2 linked regions of the Oceanispirochaeta sp. M1 genome follow. The protein of the gene in region 1 binds, or shares a complex with, the protein of each later gene. Links are inferred from orthologs where the notes say so. Each region holds a gene or a part of one and is shown on either strand. Other genes may lie near its edges.

The links. The genes of interacting proteins can lie anywhere in the genome.
Region 2: the proteins of tsaD (region 1) and tsaE are in contact, whole or in part, in a crystal structure (PDB 6N9A), measured with the Thermotoga maritima proteins. The link is inferred for Oceanispirochaeta sp. M1 from one-to-one orthologs. Residues at the interface, in WP_004082750.1 of Thermotoga maritima: Cys10, Asp11, Arg49, His50, Leu82, Gly84, Gly135, Gly136, Glu154, Thr155, Leu156, Asp157, Asp158, Ser159, Glu162, Asp165, Lys166, Arg169, Leu170, Tyr175, Lys213, Thr214, Leu217, Tyr218, Gln221, Arg222, Asn324; in WP_004082108.1 of Thermotoga maritima: Leu37, Gly38, Lys46, Lys57, Val59, Lys60, Ser61, Thr63, Phe64, Thr65, Leu66, Met67, Val69, Pro71, Tyr82, Arg83, Leu84, Asp86, Asp88, Phe89, Asp93, Ile128, Asp130, Glu131, Arg134.

Annotation. Positions count from the first base shown.
Region 1 is NZ_QQPQ01000039.1:319-8,344, reverse strand. What follows is about bases 4,959-7,732. They hold tsaD (tRNA (adenosine(37)-N6)-threonylcarbamoyltransferase complex transferase subunit TsaD), read right to left. Parts: upstream 6,966-7,732; coding sequence 5,952-6,965; downstream 4,959-5,951. Other genes in these bases: DV872_RS20795 (RNA polymerase sigma factor RpoD/SigA), read right to left, coding at 7,011-7,732; DV872_RS20805 (adenine phosphoribosyltransferase), read right to left, coding at 5,282-5,827. In the rest of the region: cimA (citramalate synthase), read left to right, coding at 1-333; carB (carbamoyl-phosphate synthase large subunit), read right to left, coding at 494-3,709; carA (glutamine-hydrolyzing carbamoyl-phosphate synthase small subunit), read right to left, coding at 3,709-4,884; more of DV872_RS20795, read right to left, coding at 7,733-7,850.
Region 2 is NZ_QQPQ01000003.1:202,011-207,793, forward strand. Bases 2,663-5,633 are described here. They hold tsaE (tRNA (adenosine(37)-N6)-threonylcarbamoyltransferase complex ATPase subunit type 1 TsaE), read right to left. Parts: upstream 4,374-5,633; coding sequence 3,951-4,373; downstream 2,663-3,950. Other genes in these bases: DV872_RS26905 (HD domain-containing phosphohydrolase), read right to left, coding at 2,663-3,289; tsaB (tRNA (adenosine(37)-N6)-threonylcarbamoyltransferase complex dimerization subunit type 1 TsaB), read right to left, coding at 3,286-3,954; DV872_RS03120 (hypothetical protein), read right to left, coding at 4,370-4,633; DV872_RS03125 (PilZ domain-containing protein), read right to left, coding at 4,703-5,633. In the rest of the region: flagellar hook-associated protein FlgK, read left to right, coding at 1-168; DV872_RS03090 (flagellar hook-associated protein 3), read left to right, coding at 172-1,419; DV872_RS03095 (flagellar assembly protein FliW), read left to right, coding at 1,422-1,877; carbon storage regulator CsrA, read left to right, coding at 1,871-2,107; more of DV872_RS26905, read right to left, coding at 2,111-2,662; more of DV872_RS03125, read right to left, coding at 5,634-5,783. UniProt on the Escherichia coli protein: Required for the formation of a threonylcarbamoyl group on adenosine at position 37 (t(6)A37) in tRNAs that read codons beginning with adenine.

The DNA of each region.
Region 1 (8,026 bases):
ACAGTGGGACGTATGTTTCTTAATGCCGGTGGCATTGAACATATGGGAGCGGCAGTCGGTGAAGGTCCCGTTGATACACTGAACGCCTCGGTTCGTGATGCCCTGATCCCCAGTTTCCCCTTCTTGAAGAATATTCACCTCTCGGACTACAGGGTTCGTGTTCTCAACCCCGAAGAGGCGACAGCCGCAAAGGTCAGAGTATTTATTACTTTCACCGACAATAAATCAACATGGGACTCAGTAGGTGTTTCGGAAAACATCATTGAGGCTTCATGGGAAGCTCTGATCGATGCGATCAACTTCTACTACAACAATGTGGTTCTTGAAGAATAATTATTTATTCCGATTAGAATATAGTTTTGACAAAAACAATGGGGCTGCCCTCCGGATTCCGGAAGGCAGCCCCCTCTTTATTTATAAGACTTAATCAATATCTGCTGAAAAACCCTGAGCTGAACAAGATATTCATACCTCCTTCAGCCTTATTGTTTTCCTACCAGCTGCCGGGAAGAGGATTACAGGTAACAGTTTCCCCTCTCAGATATTTGATCCCGATAACCGCTGCCTTAGCGGCACTCGTGGTGGTTGTATAGGGAATCTTCCGTTTAACTGCCTCGGTCCTGATCTCTTCATCCTCAATCTGAGAAGAACGTCCCAGAGGTGTATTGATCAGCATGTCGATACGACCGCTGCTCATATGATCCACTACAGAGGGATGCCCCTGGTGCAGCTTGAGTATGACCTCAGAGAAGATACCGTTTTTATAGAGGAAGTCTGCGGTCCCCCTGGTGGCGGCAATCTCAAATCCCATCTCTACAAGATCTTTAACAATGGGGAGTATGATCTGCTTATCCTTATCCGTAACTGTTACAAAAACTCTCCCCTTGATAGGAAGATAGCAGCCTACGGCAGCCTGTACCTTGGCAAAGGCCTCTCCATAGCTCTCTCCTATACCGATGGCCTCTCCGGTAGACTTCATCTCCGGTCCGAGAACCGGATCAAGTCCGGAAAAGCGGTCAAATGAGAAGACTGCTTCTTTTATAGCCCATCCTGTCTGACAGTATCCCTGTCCTACACCGCTTTTCTTATCCACAAGCCCCTGTTTCATAAGATCTGTTCCATTCCACAGCTTAACTGCAGCCTGAATCAGATTGACACCTGATGTCTTGGAAAGAAAGGGAACCGTTCTGGAGGCTCTGGGGTTGACTTCAAGGATATAGAGAACATCATCCTTTACAGCAAACTGTATATTCAGAAATCCCTTGACCTGAAACTCACGGGCAATGGACACTGCCGCATCGGCCATCTCGTTGAGTATCTCGGGAGTCGATTTATAGGGAGGGAACACACAGGCAGAGTCACCGGAGTGAATCCCCGCTGCCTCGATATGCTGCATAATACCACCGACATATACATTTTCACCATCAGATACGGCATCAAGATCATATTCAAAGGCATCTTCCAGGAACTGGTCCACCAGTACGGGTCTGTCATCGGAGATTGGAATCCCTTTGGAGAGGAAAATATCCAGTTCATCTTCCGAGTAGGCGATAAACATGCTTCTGCCACCCAGAACAAACGAGGGTCTCAGAAGTACGGGAAATCCGATCTCCCTTGAAAACTGTGCCACTTCTTCTCTGTTATAGGCACTCTTGTTCCTGGGTTGATTCAGTTCCAACTTGCCCATGGCTTCTGAGAACAGTTTTCTGTCCTCCGCCTTGTTGATATTATCCACTGCCGTACCTACGACGATGGCTCCAGCCTCTTCAAGCTCCTCCACCATATTAAGTGGAGTCTGACCGCCAAGCTGAACAACAATCTTGTTAACCTGTTCTTTCTTCATAATCTGCTTTACAGATTCTGCAGTCAGAGGCTCCATATAGAGACGGTCTGATATATTAAAGTCCGTAGAGACAGTTTCAGGATTGGAGTTGATCATGATTGTCTTGACTCCCTCTTCCCTGAGACTCATGGATGCAAGAGTACAGCATGTGTCAAACTCAAGACCCTGGCCGATTCTGTTGGGTCCGGATGCAAGGATTATGACTCCCTCATCTCCTGTTGGTGTACCTTCATCAATCTCACCCCAGGTGGAGTAGAAATAAGGAGTTTTTGCGTTGATCTCCCCTGCACAGGTATCTACAAAGTGATAACTGGGCTCTATCCCCATGGACAGTCTCAGTTTTTCAACGGCTGCAGTAGATTCTGATGTCAGTTCGCCGATTCTGCTGTCAGAGAGACCGCATTTCTTGGCTTCCATCATAAGAGATTCATCCAGTTTGGAAGCTGCTGCAATTCTGTTTTCGAGTTTTACCTGCTGCTGCAGCTGATAGAGAAACCAGATATTGAACCCTGTCTTTTCAGAGAGTTCTTCAAGAGATCCCTTGGGATTCCATTTTATCCAGGTATAGGCACCCATGAGTCTTCGAGGATGTGCTGTCGTAAGGATTCTTTCGAGCTCCTCATCGGACACCCGCATTTCAGTCAATCCGTCATGCCCTGTTTCAGCGGCTCTCAGTGCTTTATTCAAGGCCTCGAGAGCTGTTCTCCCAAGAGCCAGTGCCTCACCTACTGATTTCATCTGTGTACCCAGGGCGGAATAGCCGGTGGGGAACTTTTCGGTCTCAAAACGGGGAACCTTTACAGCACAGTAATCCAGTGCAGGTTCAAAACAGGATGCTGTTTTACCGGTAATTTCGTTTGTTACCTCATCCAGGGTATAACCGACTGCCAGTTTGGCGGAACAGCGAGCGATAGGAAATCCAGTGGCCTTACTCGCAAGTGCCGAAGAACGTGAGACACGGGGATTCATTTCAATAACAATCATCCGGCCTGTATCGGGCTTAACGGCAAACTGTACATTTGAACCGCCGCAGTCCACACCGATGGCCCGCAAAATATCGATGGATGCAGTTCTCATTTTCTGAAATGCCCTGTCATCCAGGGTCTGTATGGGAGCTATGGTGATACTGTCACCTGTATGGACTCCCATGGGGTCTATATTTTCTATGGAACAGACGATAATGGCGTTATCAGCCTTATCTCTCATAACTTCCATTTCAAACTCTTTCCAGCCGATAAGGGACTCTTCAATAAGGGCCTCACTCACAGGACTCTCAAGGAGTGCCCTCTCTACAAGAGACTTAAGTTCGTCATGATCATAGGCAATGCTTCCCCCCATTCCACCCAGTGTGAAACTGGGGCGAATTACCAGGGGAAGTCCCACTTCTTTTTCGAGCTTAAGGGCTCCGGCAACAGTCTTTGTTGTAATGGATCTGGGAGATTCCAGTCCAAGGCTTTCAACAACCTTCTTAAACTCACCCCTGTCTTCAGCTTTGAAGATAGAGTCGGTTTTTGCACCGATAACTTCCACTCCATATTCTTCCAGAACACCCTCTTCTGCCAGATCCAGAGTCAGGTTCAGAGCAGTCTGTCCTCCCATGGTGGAGAGAACTGCATCAGGGCGTTCCTTACGGATGATTTCTGTTACATATTTAACAGTGAGGGGCTCAACGTAAATCCTGTCGGCAATACCGGGAGTCGTCATAACGGTTGCGGGATTGGGGTTAACAAGAATGACTTCATACCCTTCTTCTTTAAGGGCTTTAACCGCCTGGCTTCCGGAATAATCAAACTCACAGGCCTGACCGATAATAATCGGACCTGATCCGATAATAAGTATTTTATGTAAATCTTTTCTGGCAGGCATTATTTCTCCTTCACCTCAGTCATATCATTCTTTTTCACAACATCAAGAAAGGCATCAAAAATCCAGGATGAATCTACAGGACCCGGGGCGGCTTCGGGATGAAACTGCACACAGAGCAGATTTTTATCCTTCCACTCCAGCCCTTCAATAGATCCGTCATTGGCATTTCTGAAACGAACAGTCACTCCCTCAGGAAGAGATTCTTCATTCACCGCAAAACCATGGTTCTGGGAAGTCACGAATACTCGTCCGCTCTCTTCATCCCGAACAGGGTGGTTGCAGCCGTGATGTCCGAACTTCATCTTGAAGGTTTCTGCTCCGATGGACTGTCCAAGAATCTGATGTCCAAGACAGATACCCACCAGGGGGTATTCACCCAGAAGATTCCGAGCCAGATCAACCTGTTTCTTCAGTACTCCCGGGTCTCCGGGACCGTTTGAAAGAAAGACCCCCTGAGGATTCAGTTTTCTTATATCTTCTATTGAAGCATCCGAGGGAATCAGACTTATCCTGCAGCCCCTCTGTTCCAGCTCTCTGATGATATTGGCTTTAATTCCACAGTCTAAAAGTGCAATGTGTGATCCTGCACCGTCTATGGTAACCATCCGGGAAGTACCCACATCTGCAATCAGATTCTGTCCTTCCATGGAGGGAAGTTTTTTAAGGTAGTCCTGACAGAGTTTCAGATCATCATCACTCAGTCCGGATTCAGAGCGGGAAGATTTTACAAGTACTGCATTACAGCTTCCCTCATCTCTTAGCATCAGAGTGAGTCTTCTTGTATCGACTCCGCTGATACCGCAGATACCGTTTCTATCCAGATATTCAGGTAGTTTTATACGGCCTTCGGGGACCGGTCCATCATAAAGATCACGGACAACCAAGGCTGAGACTTTTACATCTTTTCGGCTTTCATCTTCGGGTCCGTTTTCAGACCAGAGATCATCACATCCGTAGTTTCCTATATGAGGATATGTCATTGTGACAATCTGTCCCGTATAGGAAGGATCAGTCAGGATCTCATGATACCCTGACATTCCAGTGTTAAAAACAAGCTCTCCGTACGGAAGCTCCATCCCATCAGTGAGATCACTCACCGACGGAAGCTCGGCTCCGAAACAGCTGCCGGGAAAGACAAAACCGTTTTCCAGAACCAGATAAGCTCTTTTCTGCATAAACCACCCCTCAGTTAAATATTTATACAACATTTTTCGATAAATATACATTAGCAAAAACGTATATTTACAAAAAAGCCGGCTTTACCAGCCGGCTTTCAATCCCTATGAATTTTTAAAAACTCAAATACAATAGTTGAATATCATCTTGCTGATATTCTTAAAGCAAGGGACTTCTGTTTAAACATCCCGGGGAGGACTCGAACCCCCAAAGGCAGTACCAGAAACTGCAGTGTTACCAATTACACTACCAGGATATATTTCACAAACAATCCCCAACATCCTGTGCTCCCTTGAAGCAACCAGACAAGTTCGTTGTTTGATCTGCGGGCATGATATTAAAATTGACTTTTTATGTCAAGCGATACCCGCAAATTGTTTAAAAAATTAAGTCTGCTTAATCACCGACCTTTTCACTATTATATTCAATAAGAGTTTTAATCTCGATACCGGGAAGCTTATCTGCATATTTCAGAAAGGGAAGACCGATAATTCCAAAAATATGTTTAACATCGGCACCGCCCATAGTCAGCAGCTCAACAGCAGCACCCATGGTTCCACCAGTAGCAAGCAGATCATCAACGAGAAGGACATTTTTCCCCTGGGGAACATCACTCTGATGAATCTCAACTTCAGCCTTACCGTATTCAAGCTGATAAGATTTTTTCAGAGTTACACCGGGAAGTTTACCGGCTTTTCTTACTAGAATCAGGGGAATATGCATAGCCTTGGCAAAGGGTGCAGAGAAAATAAAACCTCTGGACTCAACAGCGGCTACAGCATCTATATTCTTATCTTTATAGTACTCAACCATCTGATCAATACACCATGAAAATGCTTCCGGATTAGTCAGAATGCTTGTGATATCAAAATACCGAATTCCTTTATGAGGAAAATCATTAATTTTTCTTATGGAATCATCAAGATTAAAGTCTTTGGACATGGATTAGCTCCCGTACTTATTTTTCGGTTTATCTCAATTTCAGGCATATAACAATATGTAAAGAAGTTAAAATACCGACTTAGTAAAATACCCTGAAACAGGACAGATCATCAAGAGGAAAATCTTAGGGGTAACCTCTTTTAAAGGATGGGACCCTGGCACGGGCGTTCTCGGAAAAATCTGATCCTTTGCCCTCCTTAAGATACTGATACCCGATTCCCGCAATCATAGCCGCATTATCGGTACAAAGCTCAAGGGAGGGATAATAGCACTTTACGTCCCACATCGCCTCAAGAGAGGATCTCATATAGGAATTTGCGGTAACACCACCGCCGGCAACAACAGTTCTTATTCCTGTACTCTTTACTGCTTTTTGGACTTTCTTCACCAGGATATCAACAGCCCGCTTCTGGAAGGAGGCAGCAATGTTCTCTTTTGATTTCTCGTATCCGGGATTAAGAAACTGATCAAGCTGATTGATAACAGCAGTCTTCAGACCGGAATAGGAAACATCATATTCATGATCTCCCTTATGGAGATTGGGACTGGGGAAACGGAATGCTTTGGGATCACCCTTAACCGCCAGACGATCGATGGCGACTCCTCCGGGATATCCCAGCTCATAATGTTTGGCAATTTTATCAAAGGCCTCACCGCAGGCATCGTCTATGGTTGTTCCCAGAACTTCAATCTGATCAAAACCTCTGACAATGGCAATAACCGTATGACCACCTGAAACGAGAAGTCCCAGATATGGATAAGTAATGTCATTTTCAAGATGAGGAGCATAAAGATGGGCTCTTATGTGATCAACTCCGATAAAAGGAATATCCAGAGACCAGGCCAGCCCCTTGGCAAAGGAGAGACCTACAAGAAGTGAACCAACCAGACCGGGTCTGTTTGTTACGGCAATGCCGTCAAGATCCTTCTTTTCAATCCCGGCTATAGTCAGAGCCTCTTCGACAACAGACCAGATCCATCTGGTATGAATACGGGATGCGATCTCGGGGACCACACCCTGCCAGGGTTTGTGATCCTCAATCTGGGTGGCTATTATATTACTGAGCACAACATTGCCGTCTTTCACTACAGAAGCGGCGCATTCGTCACATGATGATTCGATTCCTAATACATACATAAAAGAGAATCTAGGACGGATTCACTACTTGGTCAAGGCAGAAGGCTATGCAAACATATACTCTTTCAGCTCCGGGGCTTCTTCTTTCAACTTTTTAAGAGCCCTGATCTCAATCTGACGGACAGTCTCGGGAGATATACCCATCTGCTCACCGATTGTTTTCAGTGTATGTTTCTTACCATCTACAAAGTTGTAACGGTAGCGGATAATATTCCGTTCATTATCTTTAAGTTTGTAAAGGGAATTTCTTGTATCCTGTTCGGCACACTTTTTGAAAAGCTCACCATCGGGATTGTAATTATCATCCACCAGGATATCCATAAGAGTTCCGTTTTCAATATTTGTTTCTGCATACAGTGAAATCGGATTAGCTGAAAATTCCATAATGGATACAACATCGTTATATTTAACCTTGGTTCCATCGGATATTTCATGTAATGAAGGAGATCTCTTATGCTCAATACTAAAATGGTGCATGAAATCCTGAATATGCCGTAGTGCCTCTTCTTTCCTATAGGGCAGTCTTATGGATCTGCTTCTATCTGTTAAATAACGTGTTATGGCCTGTTTTATCCACCACGCGGCATATGTACAGAATCTGACATTCTTTCTGAAGTCATAACGCTCAGCTGCTTTAATAAGCCCCAGATTCCCTTCCTGTATCAGATCCATAAGACTTACACCAGAAATCTGGTAGCCTCTGGCCATTTTTACAACGAGTCTAAGATTGGAATTTATCATTCTCTGACGTGCCGCTTCATCGCCGTCAGCTATCTTTTCTGCAAGTTCCACTTCTTCTTCAAAAGTGAGCAGTTGGTAACGGGAAATCTCATCCAGGTAAAATTTTAAACTGGAATCATATGATGTATCTGTCTTGTATTTCATGGCATTACACCCCTTGCAGAGTGTAACGCAATCTCCATGCCAAAAACATACAAAAATCAATCAAAACGTATAATTACTTACATTATATATATTTAAAAAACATACAACTTTCCGATCATTTCCAATCAATAACAATTATATGTATCTTTTTGTATACACCCTCATATTTTATAACT
Region 2 (5,783 bases), on another replicon or contig:
CTTGTTATGAAGGATCTTAAGGATTTTCAGTCATCCATTTCCGGTGTGAATATGGATGAGGAGTTTGCAGAAATGATCAAGTTTCAGCATGGCTACAACGCAGCAGCCCGTTTTGTATCAAATATCAATGATATGCTGGATACCATTATCAATAGAATGGGAGTGTAATAGATGAGACGAGTAAGCACTAACATGCCGAACACTGATCTCCAGTATCAGATGAGGCTTAAAGATTTTAAAATGAATGAAATGCAGACTGGCATCGGCAGCAGCAGAAGATTGAATAATCTCCGGGATGATCCCATTGCTGCAGCCCACTCAACCAGGCTGAGTTCTCATATTACTCATCTTACTAGGTATTCTGATAATATTGGTACAGCCCAGGGTGAGTACTCTCTGGCGGAAACTTCCATGAACCAGTCGGTACAGGTTGTTCAGCGGCTCAGAGAACTTGCTGTACAGGGAAGCAACGGTACCTATTCAAAAGAAGAACTGGGATATATGGCCATCGAGACAAATGAGCTCCTCAAAGAGCTGGTTTCCATGGCAAATACCCGTACTGCCGACGGCAGAACCCTCTTTGGTGCCAACGACACGAAAAATGATCCCTTTGTAGCCATGAAGAGTAGAGTAGAGGGAATCGAGGGTGCTGTAATTTCTGAAGTACGTTATGCAGGAAATATCACAGCCAATCAGACTGAAATAGGTGAAGGAACAAGAATTGACCTGAACTTTGCAGGAAATAAGGTCTACTGGGCTGAGAATCAGCAGATTTTCGCACAGCGGGATACACTGGATTATGTGGTCAAGGAAGACAGCACCATCAGCATTGACGGCAAAGAGATTGCCTTAAAGACCGGTGATAATATTCACGGGATCATTTCAAAGATCAATGACAGTGATCTGGCAGTTAAGGCTTCACTTGATCCTGTTACCAACAGTTTCACAATAGAATCAACAGTTCCCCATCAGATCTGGATTGATGAAGATCCCGACTCAAAAGTGCTCAAGGATATTGGACTTCTGGCTGAAAGCGGAAGTAGACCTCCCGAGAATCTTCATAAAGATGTCATGGTCGGCGGTGGTTCACTCTTTGATATGGTCATAGGCCTCAGAGACAGTCTTCTCACAGGAGACCAGGAGGCAGTCGGCGGCCGGATTCTGGGCGGACTGGACAAGTCACTTGGCAACCTGCTGAACAATATGGCCGATCTGGGATCCCGGAATGAGCGTCTTGATCACAGTTTTGCCAGACTGGACAGTGAAAAAATGAATGTGATTGCAGTAAATTCCAAGCTGACTGATATAGACATGACAGAAGCAATAACTAATCTCAAGATGCTTGAATACACACAGAAGGCGGCCTATCAGTCCGCTTCCAAGATCCTGCAATCTAATCTTATGGACTTTTTGAGGTAAAAATGCAGATAATAACAAAAGCCTACGGCGAAGTAGAAATAGATGAAAGGCAGATCATTACATTTCCTAATGGTCTGTTCGGTTTCGAGACATTACATGATTTTGCACTTCTCGATGCAACTCAGCAGCCATTTTACTGGCTTCAGTCAATTGATGTGGATCAGGTAGCCTTTGTATTGATTAAACCTTCCATTTTCAGGCCGGATTATACTCCGGCAGTGATGAAGTCTGAATTGGAGGCGCTCTCTCTGAAAGACAGCAGTGAAGAGAATGCCCTGGTTTTCAGCATTGTTACATTTCTGGATGATAATCAGAATATGACAGCCAACTTGCAGGGCCCGGTCATTGTAAACCGTCATGCAAGAGTGGGACGTCAGTGTATTTCAACAGATCCCCGTTGGGAGACAAGGCATAATATTGCAGAGGAAATTGCTTCTCAGAGGAACAGCATATGCTGATATTATCAAGAAAAAAAGATGAAAGCATCATAATCGGAGATAACATCACAATATCTGTTGTGGATATCAAGGGCGATCAGGTTAAAATTGGAATTGCCGCACCTAATGATGTCAAAGTGTTCAGACAGGAAGTATATATAGCCATACAGGAAGAAAACAAAGCTGCCGCTGCGGTCAGCAATATTCCAGATTCAATTTCACTGAATGATATTTTTAAGAAAAAAGATTAGCACTTATTTGTTTCTGCTGTTATAGATAGCAGCAAATTCTTTATTAAGTTCAAGAAATAAGTCCAGAAGGGCCGGGTCAAAATGTTTTTCCCGGCCTTTTTTCATGATTGAAACAGACTTTGCATGGGTAAATGACTTCTTATAGCTTCTCTTGGAACGTAGAGCATCATAGACATCCGCGATACATACAATTCTTGCACACAAAGGAATCATCTCACCGAATATTCCATAGGGATAACCATTCCCATCCCATTTTTCGTGATGAGACAGTGCAATATCTTTGGCCATGGATTTGGGGTGGGTACTCAGGATATAGGCACCATTCTTGGTGTGCTCATTCATTATCTCCCGCTCCCAGTCATCAAGAGGACCGCTCTTATTCAGAATATCATCGGGTGTACCTATCTTTCCGACATCATGCATGGCGGCAAGGAAACCGATATCCTCAATAAACTCATCATTGATCTCTTCATAGCCTTCTCTCCCTTTCAGATGTCTGCTCAGAAGAAGGGCATAATCATTAACCCTTTCAATATGCTCGCCTGTGTCGTTGTCTTTAAGTTTAGAAGCCTCAAGGAGGCTCAGGAAGGTCTTCTGGAGCAGTTCTTTGTATTCCTTGGTGATAATGTCCCATTGAACCATATATGCCCTGGGTCTCTCTCCATGACGGCAGAGACAGGGTTGTATCATAGCTCTTAAAAAAGAACTGGTATTATCATTGCTGAAGGGTAGAAGTCTTCCCATCCATGCATAGGCATTATCCGGATTTTCAAGGCTCTGTTTTAGAGCAGCACTTAAATTCAGTTCTGTATCGGTATGGAACAGTTCGGGAAGATGTCTGTTCAGGGGTGATTTTATAAAGATCAGATCCTTGAGAAACTCAGGGTTTATCCATACTATTTTCAGATCAAGATCTATAAAACATGTAGGAATAGGACTGTTTTTTATGTGATCTATAAGAAAACGGAATTCTTTGTCTTCCAGAAGAGCCGTATTCCGTTCCTCCGGGTCTATATTTGTAAAAAGTGACCATGGATAGAAGATGCTGTCCTCTTCATCAAGATCATCAAGTTCATGTACTTCTTCTGCAGTTTCAAGAAATAATAAATCCGCTTCATTATCACCGAGAATCGGGGGATCTCTGTAATCATAGAATCCTTCGGATTTATCTTTACGCTTCAAGTTTTCTCTCCGTACAGTGCAATTTCCGCTTCACTTCTGCGAAGATAAAGGGGGCCGTAATCTTTAGAAAGGCAACCCTCTGCATCATAACGTTTCAAACCGAGTTCCAGAAGCTGTCTGCTTTTACCGCTCTTATTATTTCCATCGTAGCACAGACCCTTCCGGGATTCCGTAGAGACCATTCGGCAGTCAGGTCCGGTAAATAATACCTTATCAAAGGCAGATGTTTTTTTCAGGATTTCATCTTCACTCAAATCAAAAGGACCTTCCAGTTTTTTACCTTCTGAGTAGAATCCGCAGTAGTAACGTTTTTTTCTGGCATCCATCAGAGGAACAACCACTCCGTCAAAGTAATCAAAGCCATAGGCTAGATAATCCGTTGTTACAACTGCAGTGTAAGGTATACTGAGTCCGAATGCCAGACCTTTGATCGTTGACATTCCTATTCTCAGACCTGTGAATGAACCGGGACCTTCTGAGCAGACCAGTAGCTCCAGATCCTTCCGGTTGACATCAGCCTCTTTCAGTACAAGAAGAATTGTATTCATCAGTGTTTCTGAGTGTTTTAATCCATTATCGATGGTCATCTCAAAGTAGGCATTGTTTTTTTTAAGACAGACACTCATTAAAGAGGATGCCGTATCAACTGCTAATGCACAATTCATAATTCTATACCTTCAAGGCTTATCTTTCTCTGACCGTTTTCCAGAATGCTGATATTCAGAGTCTTGCAGTCATCCGGCAGATATTCAGTAATTCTTTCGCTCCATTCTATCAGGGAGACCCCCTGACCGAAAAGAAGTTCATCCACACCCAGGAGTTCAAACTCTTCTATACCGTCTATTCTATACATATCCATATGATACAGGGGAATGGTACCCTCATATTCGGATACAATAGTGTAGGTAGGGCTTGTAATCACATCCTTTATACCAAGTGCTCTGGCAATACCTTTGGATATTGAAGTCTTCCCGGCCCCAAGGTCACCGTTAAGAGCTACAATATCACCGGGTTTAAGTACTTTACCTATTTTAAATCCAAGTTCAAGGGTCTCTTCAAAACTGCTGCTGAGTAATTCGGTCAAACGGGAAAGCCTTCCTTTTCTATATTCATAATTTCATCTTTTAAAGATTTAATTATGGGTATGACAGGGTAGTCAATCTTATCGAGAAGTTCAACTATAATATCACGCTCTCCGGTGGGTTTAATCTCAACTGTAGATGAAAATCTCACAGAGCTGCGCCGGTCTCCGATCAGAGCAAAGCTTGCCAGACCTGTATACTCATTTCTGTAGTATATGAGTGTGTCTTTTTTATTGATTTCATCCATTCCCAAAAATTTCATTATTAATCAGTCCACCTGTAAGTCAATTGTAATCATTTTTTAAATCAAATCATATTCTTATTCTAACCATTATTCGAAATCGTATACATACTCATTTATTCGATTTAGATTCTTGCTGGATGCCCTTGTAAACATGACATGCATGGAAGTATAGATACGGCCGTTTGACCGGCAGTCTACAATTTTTCCATATGTAATGACAGGACTGCCCTTCATAGGTTCAAAATTGAGTTTTATCAATTCTCCCTTGTTGAGAGGGCTGGTCGTCTGCAGTGAACATCCACCTGCGGAAAGGTCAATAAGTGTACCCATCCTACCCTTGTTTTTCATAACAACAGCTTCTTTTTTCTCTCTCTTGCCTATACCGGTAATCTGTATCTTGATGGGAAAGAAATAGCAGGGACGTTTGATATTTTTTCTTCTGAATTTTCTCTGATAGGCCCGGCTTATCTTGTTTGAATGCTGAAGAAATACACTTGTAATTCCCTTAACTGAATTGTATCCGAGAACCTTGGATGTAAATGTATATTCCTCACCATCTGCTCCCCATATCATTATGGTAAGTTTGGTTCCTTTGGGCCATTTTATCTGGCTGCCTTTTTTACCGACAGGAACACGGGCACAGTAGAATTCTTTGAGATTAGCGGTGACAACAGAAGCATAACGGTTTCCATTATCCATTTTAAAAGTGACATCCTGGCTGAGTTTCAGTTTTCTTGTGTCTGAAATCTGGTTAGTTTCCGCAAAAACCCGCTCTATCCGCTGTTTGATGCGGTAGATATTCAGCTTTCTCTCTTCAATGACTGCAGGAGGGGCTTCCATATGGCTTATGTCACGCAATGCCTGGCCGAGTGTATTATTCAGAGTTCTTGTATTACTTAAAAGGGCAAAGGGTTTGGTTACATGGTAGACTTTTATGAAGCTTTCCAGCAGAGCTACCTGTTTTTTAGTAAGCCCGATCCGTTGACCCTCACGTCTGAAAGCCCGTTTGCTGTAGCGCTTGTTTTTTTCACTATCCCGATTGCTGACTTTATTGGCAACAATCAGAAATAGAAAACTCGCCAGCATAACTCCCAAAAAAATCCAATTCTGTCTGGGATCGGAAGGTTTGAAGAGCTGTCCTTTAAATCTGGATGTTGTCTGTAATAGC